4 regions of the Arthrobacter sedimenti genome follow, and region 2 is predicted to be linked to each of the others. Evidence: riboswitches for the same ligand, from Rfam matches in the RefSeq annotation. Region 2 holds a riboswitch; each other region holds the start of a gene.
The links. A riboswitch is a leader RNA that binds a small molecule or an ion and turns the genes downstream of it on or off. The one in region 2 is predicted to bind thiamine pyrophosphate.

Region 1: another riboswitch for thiamine pyrophosphate. It lies ahead of thiD (bifunctional hydroxymethylpyrimidine kinase/phosphomethylpyrimidine kinase); the one in region 2 lies ahead of thiC (phosphomethylpyrimidine synthase ThiC).
Region 3: another riboswitch for thiamine pyrophosphate. It lies ahead of thiO (glycine oxidase ThiO); the one in region 2 lies ahead of thiC (phosphomethylpyrimidine synthase ThiC).
Region 4: another riboswitch for thiamine pyrophosphate. It lies ahead of ACFO0G_RS12160 (ECF transporter S component); the one in region 2 lies ahead of thiC (phosphomethylpyrimidine synthase ThiC).

Annotation. Positions count from the first base shown of each region.
Region 1 covers NZ_JBHSDQ010000003.1:64,651-67,851, forward strand. The annotation lists gene ACFO0G_RS08360 (Rne/Rng family ribonuclease) at 1-1,735, shown strand, start outside; TPP riboswitch at 1,885-1,982, shown strand; gene thiD (bifunctional hydroxymethylpyrimidine kinase/phosphomethylpyrimidine kinase) at 1,990-3,201, shown strand, end outside.
Region 2 covers NZ_JBHSDQ010000001.1:18,458-21,658, forward strand. The annotation lists gene ACFO0G_RS00110 (VOC family protein) at 1-670, opposite strand, end outside; gene ACFO0G_RS00115 (amidohydrolase family protein) at 769-1,851, opposite strand; TPP riboswitch at 1,931-2,038, shown strand; gene thiC (phosphomethylpyrimidine synthase ThiC) at 2,034-3,201, shown strand, end outside.
Region 3 covers NZ_JBHSDQ010000001.1:409,259-412,459, forward strand. The annotation lists gene thiS (sulfur carrier protein ThiS) at 1-123, opposite strand, end outside; gene thiO (glycine oxidase ThiO) at 120-1,433, opposite strand; TPP riboswitch at 1,427-1,545, opposite strand; gene thiE (thiamine phosphate synthase) at 1,573-2,322, shown strand; gene ACFO0G_RS01820 (RNB domain-containing ribonuclease) at 2,362-3,201, shown strand, end outside.
Region 4 covers NZ_JBHSDQ010000004.1:339,801-343,001, reverse strand. The annotation lists gene ACFO0G_RS12170 (CDGSH iron-sulfur domain-containing protein) at 6-269, opposite strand; gene ACFO0G_RS12165 (iron-containing redox enzyme family protein) at 341-1,396, opposite strand; TPP riboswitch at 1,675-1,815, shown strand; gene ACFO0G_RS12160 (ECF transporter S component) at 1,883-2,506, shown strand; gene ACFO0G_RS12155 (ABC transporter ATP-binding protein) at 2,506-3,201, shown strand, end outside.

The DNA.
Region 1 (3,201 bases), on a different contig from region 2:
CAAGGACCGCCTGCCCGAGCACGCCGGCGTCATTGTCCGCACGGCCGCCGAGGGCGCTTCCGAGGAAGAGCTCACGCACGATATCAACCGGCTGCGGGCCCAGTGGGAAGGCATTGAAAGCCAGTCTGCCTCCACCAAGATCCTGGCCCCCGAACTGCTCTACGGCGAGCCGGACCTGACCATCAAGGTGGTCCGCGACGTCTTCAACGAGGACTTCTCCAAGCTCATCGTCTCCGGTGAGGAAGCATGGGACACCATCGAGGCCTACGTGACCTACGTGGCCCCGGACCTGGTGGGCCGCCTCGAAAAGTGGACCAAGGACCAGGACATCTTCTCCGCCTGGCGCATCGATGAGCAGATCCACAAGGCCCTCGAACGGAAGGTCTTCCTGCCCTCCGGCGGCTCCCTGGTGATCGACCGCACCGAGGCCATGACAGTAGTGGACGTCAACACCGGCAAGTTCACCGGCAGCGGCGGCAACCTCGAGGAAACCGTCACCAAGAACAACCTTGAAGCTGCCGAGGAAGTGGTGCGCCAGCTGCGGCTGCGCGATATCGGCGGCATCATCGTGATCGACTTCATCGACATGGTGCTCGAATCCAACCGCGACCTGGTGCTGCGCCGCCTGGTGGAATGCCTGGGCCGCGACCGCACCAAGCACCAGGTTGCCGAAGTGACCTCCCTCGGCCTGGTCCAGATGACCCGCAAGCGCATGGGCACCGGGCTGCTGGAGGTCTTCGGCGAACAGTGCGAGGCCTGCGCCGGCCGCGGCGTGGTGACCCACGACGATCCCGTGGAGCACCGCCGCGCCAACGTCGTTGCCGCCGAGCACCACCACGTCCAGCGCAGCGACAACCGGCCCGAAGCCCGGCCGGAAGCCCACCGCACCGAAGGCCAGCGGACTGACAACAACCAGCCCGGCGCACGTTCGGAACGCAAGCGGCGGCGCGGACGCGGCGGCCAGCAGCCCGAAGCCGCACCGGTGCCTGCCGTCCAGGTCCACACTGTCCACCCGGAGCCCACGGACGCTGAGCGGCACGCCAAGGCAGAAGCCACCCGGCTTGCCCTGGCAAACATCGCCGCTGCCGCCCACGCCGCGCACTTGCACGACGACGAAGTGGCCGCAACCCGCCAGGTGCCGGCAGCCCCGCCTGCGGCGGCCGCTCCGGCAGAGGAGAAGTACGACGCCGATGCCCCCACGCGTCCCGCAGCTGTCCTGACGTTCGGCGGCGAAGAAGTCCCGCTTCCGTTCGTGGAGCATGCGGAGGAGCAGCAGCCCAAGCCCGCCCTCACCCTGGACCGGCTCGCTGAAGCGTTCGCCCACCTCGGCCAGCCGGCGTCGTCCATGGAGGACGCTCCAGCTAAGGCTGCCGAGACGCCGCAGGCACCTAAACAGCCGGCAACGGAACAGCCCGCGCCGGAACGGCAAGCCGAAACCGGGGGAGCGGAAGCCCGCCCCGCAATGGATGCTCCCGTCGAAAAGGACTATTCGGACCACACGCTGGAACAGTCGCGTCAGCGGAGGCCGCGGCGCCACCGGGGTGCCAGCCGTGCCCAGGGTGCCGCCAACGAGACCGCTGTCCAGCACCACGAAAACGTCCAGGCGACTGCCGGAGGCCATTCGCACGCAGCCAAGGCCCCGGAAACGGATAAGGCACAGGCCACGGCGGAACCGGGCAAGGCGGCAGAGGAACCCATCATCCTCGGCGTCGGCGTCCCGGCCTCGGAGCTGTAGCAAAGAAACATTCAGGAGTCCCCGCTTTGTGGACAGTTCCCCCGTAAATTACAGGGGGAACTGTCCATAGGGCGGGGACTCCTGCGTGCGGCCACCCTCCCCGCGCCTGCAGTCACCTTTCCTGCGGACAGGCCCCAGCGGTTAGGCTGGGAACCGACACGGGGTGCCGCGCAGAAGGCCGGCTGAGATCCAGACCCGTTGAACCTGTCCGGCTAGTACCGGCGAAGGGATGTCTCTTGTCTTCCACCCTTTCCATGCCCCTGCCAGTTGCCTCCGGTGCATTCGCCGCGTTACCCGCGGGCCGTGACGTTCCCCGCGTGCTCTCCATCGCGGGCTCGGACCCGTCGGGCGGAGCGGGTATCCAGGCAGACCTCAAAAGCATCGCCGCGCACGGCGGTTACGGCATGGCCGCCATCACCGCCCTCACGGCCCAAAACACTAGGGGCGTACAGGCCGTGCACGTGCCTCCGGCCGCCTTCCTGGCCCAGCAATTGGATGCCGTCAGTGACGACATCAGCATCGACGCCGTCAAGATAGGCATGCTGGGTGACGGGGAAGTGATCCGCACTGTGCGCGGGTGGCTCGAAAAGGTGCGTCCCGCCGTCGTGGTTCTTGATCCGGTGATGGTTGCCACCAGCGGTGACCGGCTGCTGCAGGAGTCGGCAGAAGCCGCACTGCGGGAACTGCTGCCCCTTGCCCACCTCATCACCCCAAACCTGCCCGAGCTTGCCATGCTGGTGGGCGCGGCCCCCGCCGGGAACTGGGACGAGGCACTGGCCCAGGGCCGGCGCCTGGCCGACGCTACCGGGGCAACCGTGCTGGTCAAGGGCGGACACCTGGCAGGTTCGGACTGCCCGGACGCGCTGGTCAACACCGCGGGCCTGCTGGGACAGGACGTAGTGGAAGTCCCGGGCAACCGGATCTCCACCCGCAACAGTCACGGCACAGGCTGCTCCCTTTCCTCTGCCATGGCAACGGTGCAGGCCCGCCTGGGCGACTGGGAAGCGTCACTGCGGACGGTCAAGCCCTGGCTGGCGGGTGCCCTCGAGAACTCGGGTCTGCTGGAGGTGGGCCAGGGGAATGGACCCGTGCACCACTTCCACCACCTGCGGCCGGCACTGCAGGAAGGCGGCTTCGCGGCCCGGCTGTGGGCGGAAGCCCAACAGGACCTCGACGATATCTATGCGCTGGACTTCATCCGCGGCCTGGCCACCGGAGACCTGGCCGAGAAGGACTTTGCCTACTACCTGGCCCAGGACGCCCTTTACCTCAACGGGTACTCCCGCGTGCTGGCCCGCACCAGCGCCCTGGCCCCCTCGGAGGCCGAACAGCTGTTCTGGGCAGGATCGGCCCAACATTGCCTCGAGGTGGAAACGGAACTCCACCGCTCCTGGCTCAGCACCCGGCCAGCCCAGGGCGGCCTCGGCCCCGTCACAAAGGCCTACGTCGACCACCTCACCGCAGCT
Region 2 (3,201 bases):
CCATGTGGTGGTGGTAGCGGCCGGCGGATACGAACAACGCCTGCCCGTGCCAGCCCGCCGTCTTTTCGAAGCCGAGGGTGCCTACGTAGAAGTCCCGGGCAGTCTGGACGTCGCCCACCTGCAGGTGCACGTGCCCAACGCCCGCGGACGTCTGCCGTTGGCCTTCCAAAGACTGCTCTGTGAGGTACTGCTCCAGGTACCGCTGCGGCGGCAGGGCAAGGCTGTCCATGACCACGTCCGTCCCGTTCCAGGACCAGTTGCTGCGCGGGCGGTCCCAGTACAGCTCGATGCCGTTGCCCTCGGGATCGGTGAAGTAGAAGGCCTCGCTCACCAGATGGTCGGCGCTGCCGGTGAAGGACCGCGGCTCATACTGGGCGGCCGTGGCGACGGTGGCGGCCAGGGAAGCCTGGTCCTCGAACAGCAGCGCCGTGTGGAACAGGCCCGCCTCTCCCCTGCCGGGAAGGTGCAGCCCGGGCGCCGGCGCCAGGTGGACCAAGGGAGTGCCGAGGCGGCCAAGGTAGAGCCCGCCGTCCTGTTCGGCCACCACCTCGAGTCCCAATGCGCGCTGGTAGTAGTCGGTCATGAGCTTCATGTCGCCCACCTTGAGCATCACAGTGCCCATGGCGAGGTCGGCAGGAAGCAGATCCCGGCTGGTGGCTGCTGAGGTCATTGAAGGCTCCTTGTGTTGGAGGCCGTCCCGTTGGCGGCCTGTCACATATTAAAATTACTTGAAGCTTCAATTTATTCCAAGTTCCCGGGCCCTTCCGGTCAGCGGACGACGCGGCCTCCCAGCACCACGTGTTCCAGGCCCTTGATAGTTTCCGGTACGGCCCGCGGGTCTTCCCGGCACACCACGACATCGGCCCGCGCCCCTTCGGCCAGGCCGTCTGACCCCAGCCACGCGCGGGCTGCCCAGCAACCTGCATCCAGTGCTGCTGCCATTGGCAGGCCGGCGCTGTGCAGGGCCAGGATCTCGTCCGCGATCCTGCCGTGCCGGATCACGCTGCCGGCGTCGGTGCCGGCGAAGATGCGCACGCCAGCTGCGTAGGCTTCCGCCACGCGTTCCAGCCGGCGTTCCCACAGGGCACGCATGTGGGCGGCGTACCGGGGGAACTTTGCATCCGCCTGTGCGGCGATGTCCGGGAAGGTGGCGATGTTGACCAGCGTGGGCACGATCGGCACGCCCTGTTCGGCAAACCGGGGCAGGTGCCGCGGCAGGAGCCCGGTGGCGTGCTCGATGCAGTCGATGTCCGCGTCCAGCATCTGGTCCAGTGTGTCCTCGGCGAAACAGTGCGCTGTCACGCGCGCACCTTCGTCATGCGCTGCCTGGACGGCATCCCGTACGACGGCGGCGGGAAAGGAAGGCGCCAGGTCGCCGGCGCTTCGGTCAATCCAGTCCCCCACGAGCTTGACCCAGCCGTCGCCGTCGCGCGCCTGCTTGCGGACGGCCTCCACGAGGCCCTCCGGCTCCACCTCCTCAGCGAAGCCGCGCAAATAGCGGCGCGTCCGCGCCACGTGGCGCCCGGCACGGATCAGTATGGGGAAGTCCCGGCCGCCCTGCATCCAGCGGGTATCGGCCGGCGAGCCGGCGTCGCGGACCAGCAGGGTTCCGGCGTTGAGGTCGGCCAGCGCCTGCTCCTCAGCAGTGGCGGCGTCAACGGGGCCGGCCGGGCCCAGCCCGATGTGGCAGTGCGCGTCAACGAACCCCGGCAGTACCCAGCCATGAAGGACCCTGCCCGGCTCCGTCTCAGGCCGGGTGAAGGTGAGGCTCCCGTCCACGGACCAAAGCCCGTTCCGGACGCTGTCCGGTTCGGTAAGGACCGGACCGCGGAATTCAATGACTTCTGGCATAAGGACTTCCTTTCGCTGCCCGGACAGGCTACACCCGGGAATGTGACAAGGCAGTTCCAGCGGCCTGTGGTAGCTTCGTTCCTGACCACACGGGTGCCCCTGCAGGGGCTGAGATCGGGCTGACGCGGCCTGCGACCGTTGAACCTGTCCGGGTAATGCCGGCGAAGGAAGTGAGTATTCCCTTGAGTACGCAAAATACCCAGTTGAACCCTGCCCAAATCCAGGCCGAAGCAGCGGCGGACGGTCAGTCAGCCCTCCAGGTGACCCAATCCCTGAAGTCGCATTCGTTGGCCTTCATTGAAGATGCCGGCGCCGGAATCCGGGTGCCGGTCACGGAGATTTCCCTTGAGCCGTCCCCCAACGGCCGGCCCAACAAACCGTTCCGGACCTACCGGACGGCGGGACCGGGCAGCGACCCCGTCCGCGGCCTTCAGCCCTTCCGCTCCGAGTGGATCGCGGCACGCGCGGACACCGAGCCGTACACCGGCAGGCAGCGCAACCTGCTCGACGACGGCCGCTCGGCTGTCCGCCGCGGTGCCGCCTCCGCGGAGTGGCAGGGTGGGCAGCCGGTGCCCCGCCGCGCCGTCGACGGCCACACCGTGACGCAGATGCACTACGCCCGGCAGGGAATCATCACCCAGGAGATGCGCTTCGTGGCGCTGCGCGAAAACTGCGATGTGGAACTGGTGCGGAGTGAGCTCGCGGCGGGCCGCGCGATTATCCCCAGCAACATCAACCACCCGGAGTCCGAGCCGATGATCATCGGCAAGGCGTTCCTGGTGAAGATCAACGCCAACATCGGCAACTCGGCAGTCACCAGCTCGATCGCTGAGGAGGTGGACAAGCTGCAGTGGGCCACGCAGTGGGGCGCCGACACTGTGATGGATCTGTCCACCGGCGATGACATCCACACCACGAGGGAATGGATCATCCGCAACTCCCCTGTCCCCATCGGCACCGTGCCCATCTACCAGGCGCTGGAAAAGGTCAACGGCGAGGCCAACGCCCTGACGTGGGAAATCTTCCGGGACACCGTGATCGAACAGTGCGAACAGGGTGTGGACTACATGACCATCCACGCCGGCGTGCTGCTGCGCTACGTTCCCCTGACAGCCAACCGGGTGACGGGCATCGTCTCGCGCGGCGGCTCCATCATGGCCGGCTGGTGCCTGGCCCACCACCGGGAGAACTTCCTGTACACGCACTTCGACGAGCTATGCGAAATCTTCGCCAAATACGACGTCGCCTTCTCGCTGGGCGACGGCCTCCGCCCCGGTTCGACGGCTGACGCCAACGACGCCGCACAGTTCGCGGAGCTGGACACGCTCGCCGAGCTGACGCAGCGGGCGT
Region 3 (3,201 bases), 390 kb from region 2:
TTTCCCACCGTCCGTCGCCTGCCCGTTGTCAGCCAGCGGGCGTCCGGTGACCTGGCTGACGAGCGTGGTGATGGAGGCGCCGTTCGCCACCGCGTGCGGGTTGCCGTTGAGGGTGATGTTCACGCTGTCTCCTTGATATCGGTGTCTTTTGCCGCCGGTGCCGGCCTGGAGAACCGGTCGGGGCTGAAGGGTGCCCAGCGGGGGTCGGCTTTTCCGTCCAGCAGTTCCGCGCAAATTGCTGCTGCCGCAGGTGTGAGGAGGACGCCGTGACGGAAGAACCCGGTGGCGATGATGAGCCCCGGGACGTGACCGGAATCCGCTCCGGATCCTTCGCTTCCTAAGGCCAGGTCCACCGGCACCCGCCCCAGCAGCGGTGCATTGTCCGGGGTTCCGGGGCGGGCACGGGCGGTGCACTCCAGCAATTCGAGTTCGGCGACGGCGGGCACCAGGGCCTGGGCATCGCGCAGTAGCTGGTAGACGCCGCCGGCGCTGACGGCATCGGACAGGGCGTCCTCGCGCTGGGTGGCTCCAATCACCACGGTCCCGTCCTGCCGCGGGACGATGTAGACCGGGACTCCGTGGACCAGGCCCCGCACCGTTGCTGTCACCAGGGGCTGGAGGTGCCGGGGAACCGCAAGGCGGAGGATGTCCCCGTGGACGGGCCGCAGCGGCAGTTCGAGGCCACGGGGCAGGTCCGCGAGCGCGCCTGACTGCAGGCCGTTGGCCACCACGGTTTCTGTTGCCAGGACGGCACCGCCACCGGCGAGCCGGACGCCGGCGACCGTTCCACCTTCCCACATCAGCCCGGCTGCCCGTTTCGGCACGGCGTACCCGTCCACCGCACCGGCCACGACCAGGCCAGGCAACTCTTGGGCGGCGCGGGCCAGGGCCTGCCGCAGGGCCGCCACCAACCGGCGGGGATCCACCTGGTGGTCCGCCAGGGTGTCGAGGGCACAGGCGATGGCAGGGCTGAGGAGGGGTTCGCGTTTGCGGGCCTCCCGCACGGTCAGGGGTTCCACGGCCAGGCCGCTCGCCTGCTGGACTGTGCGCAGGTCCATCAGCGCGCGGCGGTCGGCGGCGTCGGCACCCACGGCGAGTGTCGGCGTCGTGAGGTATCCGGAATCCGCCCCCGATGCATCGGTGACACCGGCAGCGAACGCCGGCCACCGTGACGATGCCTCCAGCATGAGTTCCAGGAGGTCCTCCTCCTGGTAGTGCAGTTCGCTCACCGGGGCCAGCATGCCGGCCGCGGCCCAGCTGGCGCCGGCGCCGGGCGCATCGTCGATGAGGACGACGGAGCGTCCGGAACGCTGCAATTCCCAGGCGATGCCATGTCCCACCACTCCCCCGCCAATGACGGCGACGTCGGCACGAAGGGTGGAGGGGATGGACGCGTCAACGGATGCGGGCTGAGCGGTGCCGGGGGTATGCATCTGGGTTCCTTCCCTACGCCGGCATTAACCGGATCAGGTCAAGCGGTCGGCTCTGACGCCCTCTCAGCCCGGCGCTTTGTGACAGCTGCCGCGGGCTCCCGCAGTACCTCCCCAGTTTAGAGGAACTAGGCTTGCAGGCATGAATGCGACCACCTCATCCTTTCCCGCAGGTTCCCATGCTCCGGCCGGCGGAGTTGCCAGTGCCGAGGTTGTCAATGCCCGCGACAGCGAGGCCCTCAAGGCGGCGCGCCTGTACCTCTGCACCGATGCGCGGCGGGACCGCGGCGACTTTGCGGAGTTCGTGGACGCGGCGTTTGCCGGCGGCGTGGACATCATCCAGCTGCGTGACAAGACCATCGAAGCCGCCGAGGAACTGGACCTCTTGGCGGTGCTGAAGGAAGTGGCGGTCCGTCACGGCAAGCTGTGGGCGGTCAATGACCGCGCCGACATCGCCGTGCTTTCCGGGGCCCCCGTGTTCCACATTGGCCAGAAGGACCTGCCGCTGGCGGCAGCACGCACTCTGGTCAACGGCAACGCCGCCATCGGACTTTCCAGCCACACCACCGAACAGGTGGATGCCGCCCTGGCCGCAACCGCCGGCCCCTCCGGGCTGGACTACTTCTGCGTGGGTCCGGTCTGGGCCACCCCCACCAAACCCGGTAGGGCCGCCGTCGGTCCCGAACTGGTGAAGTACGCAGCCGGGGCGTCCCGGCAGGCTGCCGATCCCGTGCCCTGGTTTGCCATTGGCGGCATCGACCACGGCAACGTCCACCAGGTGGCGGAGGCGGGTGCGCGCAGGATCGTGGTGGTCCGCACCATCACCGAAGCCCCTGATCCCGCCGCAGCTGCTGCCTCCCTCCTCGACGCGCTGGACGCCGCCGGCTCCTGAGCCTGCTTAATCGCGGAACTTGGGGCTACGCTGAATTTTGTGTCACATCATCGGCTGGCTCCCAACGTTCACGACCACAAGAATGCCTTGGAAGAGGCGCTGGGCCTGCTGCGGACGGAACTTGAACTTCCCGGCCCCTATCCCGCCGAAGCCGTGGAAGACGCCCTGGCCGCCGTGGCGGCGCTGCAACTGCCGTCCTACGACCTGACCGCCGTCGAGTTTGTCACTATCGACCCGGCGTCCTCCACGGACCTGGACCAGGCGGTGTTCATCGAATTGGACGGGGACGGCTACCGCGTGATGTACGCGATCGCCGATGTTCCGGCCTTCGTTGCGCCGGGAGGTCCCCTGGACGCCGAGACGCGGCGGCGCGGACAGACGTTCTACGCACCGGACGGCCGGATCCCGCTGCACCCGGAAGTCATCAGCGAAGGGGCCGGGAGCCTGCTGCCCGGCCAGGAGTGTTCTGCCTTCGTATGGGATTTCACTCTCGACGGCGAAGCAACCGTCCTGACAGTGGGCGTCCGCCGGGCGCGGGTCCGCAGCCGTGACAAGCTCAGCTACAAGGGCGCCCAGGCAGACCTCGACGCCGGGACGGCCTCCCCCGTGCTCCATCTGCTCCGCGAGGTGGGCCTGAAGCGGGTGGCACTGGAGCGGGCGCGTGAAGGCGCCAGCCTCAACATGCCCGAACAGGAGATCGTCCAACTGCCCGACGGCGGCTACCGGATTGACGCCGTTCCGCAGCTTCCCGTGGAGGACTGGAACGCGCAGATTTCGTTGATGACCGGGATGGCGGCGGCGGAGCTCATGCTGGAGGGCAAGGTGGGCATCCTGCGAACTATGCCGGCCCCGGATGAACGGTCCCTGAGGCATTTCCGG
Region 4 (3,201 bases), on a different contig from region 2:
GCTGGCTAGGTGGCCTGGGGCTCGGTGCGGAACTTGATCATCTTGTGCGTGCCGTCGCAGTAGGGCTTGATGGCGGACGCCCCGCACCGGCACAAGGCCACCGTTTTCCGCTCCCGGGGCACGGCACCGCCGGATGGGGTGACGATCTCAAATTCGCCCCGGACAATGAGTGGCCCGTCCGGGCAAACCACGATCGAGCTCGCGGCAGGTTCCTGCTCCTCGTGTACCTGGTCCATGTCGGCTCCTGTTCCCTGCTGTTCCAGGCTCATGCCTGCACCGCATCCATCGTTGTTGTTTCTGGCCGGCCCGGGACGCCCTGGCCCTGCCGCGGCGGCGCCTGTCACGCTGCCGCCGGCACGGCCGCCCGGAGTGAAGTCTGCCCGGCTTCCCAGGACGACATCAGGTGGGCGGAAAGGCGGCTGTCGATGGCCATGACGGCCGTGGCCCCGAACAGGACGTCGGCCAGCAGTTGGGGTTCAGCTTCCACCAGGCCGCCGGCGAGGTCGCGTCCGGCGATCTGTTCGTGGACGGCGTCGGCCTCCACGTGCTCGTCAAAGTAGTGCGTGATTTCCGGGCCGAAGCCGTGCCGGCGGAATCCGTTGCCGTAGAAGCGGTTGGGCTGGGAGGACGTCATTTCGTAGATTGCCAGGTGCCCGGTGATGGCACCGCGGAGCCGCCGGTTCAGGCCGCAGAGCGACATGAGGTTGACCGAAGCCAGGGAGACCGCCGGTACGGCGTCCACGTAGGCGCCGTAGCTGTCGTCCAGGCCCAGGCCGCGCATGGTCCGGGCAAACAGCGCGCTGTGCATCCGCTCAGGCCGGCCGCCGCCGTATTCGTCCGCCTGGATTTCCACCAGGGCCGCCTTCGGCCGGCCGCTGAGCCGCGGAATGGCCCATGTGTGCGGATCGGCTTCCTTCAGTTGGTACATGGACTTGTGGACCAGGAACTCTTTGAGCTGGTCCAGTGTGGCTTTCCTGGCCACGTAGCGGGACACGCTGGGACCGGTATCCGTGGCGGCCAGGCCAAAGAGGACGTCGGCAACCGCGTCGCTGGTCATGGCAACCCCGCCGGGCAGTTCGAAGTTCCCGGCGGTTTGGTACGCGGCAGCGCGCAGTGCCGCTTCGAAGGGTTCCTCGATCAACCGCCGGACGCTGATCAGCGCCGGCTCCCATTCCCAGAGGTCTGAAACGCCGTCCAGGCCGGAGTAATGGAGTTCGTAAAGGCAGAAAAGCGAAAGTTGGATGTCCTCGTCGGAGATGATGTCGCCGGACCCGGCCAGCTGCCGCACCACCAGGGAGTACAGCCCGTCCAGGCCCGGCCCGGCGGTGTCCGGAGCCTGCGCCAGGACCTGGAACAGTGCGCTGCTGACGGGTCCTCTGGGTTCCGGGATTCTCATGGTGCTCCTTGGTCTGCCGCACTGCTGACGGGAACGAACGGGGGGCCGCCCATGGTGAGTCCCATGCCCGTCCTCCTCGAAACCCGGGAGACAACATAGTAAGCATGATTACTAATAAAAGCTAAGCGCACTGACCTCCAGGCGTCACGCCATCACAAAGCGGCCGGTCACATCCGGTCCGCTTGGCGCCCGCAGCCCTCAATCCTGCGCCGGCCGGTGTAAACTGGAGCACGCCCGGAAGGGCAATCACAAGCCTTACCCAAACCAAAAAGCAACACTAAAAACGACAGGGGAGCGCCGCCGTCGGGCATCCTGGCACAAGCCGGGCACCGCAGGTGGGCGCTGAGAGTGCGGACAGCCGCAGACCCTCGAACCTGATCCGGTTAGTACCGGCGCAAGGGAGTCGAGTTCTCAAAGTGTCGCGGCTGCACGGCAACGGGCCGTCAGCCGGGTCCACTTTCCCCTCCTGTTTCCCAGGAGGATCACATGAGCACTGCAGCAATCAAGAAGACCACCAGCAGGTCCTGGCGCGTCGTGGACATCGTGGTGGCTGCGCTGGTGGCCATCGCCGGCGGCGTCATCTTCTGGGCGTGGGACCAGGGCGCGGCAGCGCTGTCGGCCCCCATGAACGCCGCCTACCCACCCCTCACCGGGCTGCTGGCCGGCGGATGGATGATCCCGGGCGTGCTGGGCATGCTCATCATCCGCAAGCCCGGCGCCGCCCTGTTCTGCGAAACCGTGGCCGCCACCGGGGAACTGCTCATGGGCTCCCAGTACGGCGCCTCGGTCCTCTTCTCGGGCTTCATCCAGGGCCTCGGCGCGGAAATCATCTTCGCAATCTTCGTGTACCGCAAGTTCAACCTGCCCGTATCGCTGCTCGCCGGCGCCGCGGCCGGATTCTTCTGCGGCCTGAATGACTCCTTTGCGCCGTGGGGCTGGAACATCGCCTACTCGGGCGCGGACAAGTTCGCCTACATCGTCCTCACCACCATTTCCGGGGCAGTCCTGGCAGGTGCCCTGGCCTGGCTCGCCACCCGCGGCCTGGCCCGCACCGGCGTCCTGAGCTCCTTCGCCTCCCGCAAGGCTGCCACGGAGCCAGTCTTCTCCTGATGGCACCCTCCCAGGGCGCCGGCGGCCCCGTCCGCCCAGCCGCCGTCACCGCCCGCGGCTGGGGCTGGCGGCACGCCGGCAGGGCCAAGCCCGCCGTCCATGCCCTTGACCTGGACATCCGCCCCGGCGAGCGGGTGCTGCTGCTTGGCCCCTCGGGCGCCGGAAAGTCGACGCTCCTCCATGCCCTCGCCGGCGTGCTGGGAGACATCAACGACGACGGCGAGGCAGGCGACGCCGACGAGTCGGGTTCGCTGCTGGTTGACGGTGCCGTGCCCCGCTCCCAGCGTGGCCGCGCCGGCCTGATGCAGCAGGACCCGGAGACGCAGGTGGTCCTTTCGCGCGTGGGGGACGACGTCGCCTTCGGCGCCGAGAACCTTGCCGTGCCGCGGGATGCCATCTGGGCGCGCGTGCACGAGGCGCTTGCCGACGTCGGACTGTCCCACCTCCCGCTGGACCACCCGACGTCGGCCCTGTCCGGCGGGCAAAAGCAGCGCCTGGCGCTGGCGGGGATCCTGGCCATGCGGCCGGGGCTGATCCTGCTGGACGAGCCCACCGCCAACCTGGACCCGGACGGGGTGCTGGAAGTCCGCGACGCCGTGGCGCGCTGCCTGGACAAGACGGGGGCCACGCTGGTGGTGGTGGAGCACCGCGTGTCCGTGTGGAAGGACTTGGTGGACCGGATCGTGGTCCTGCAG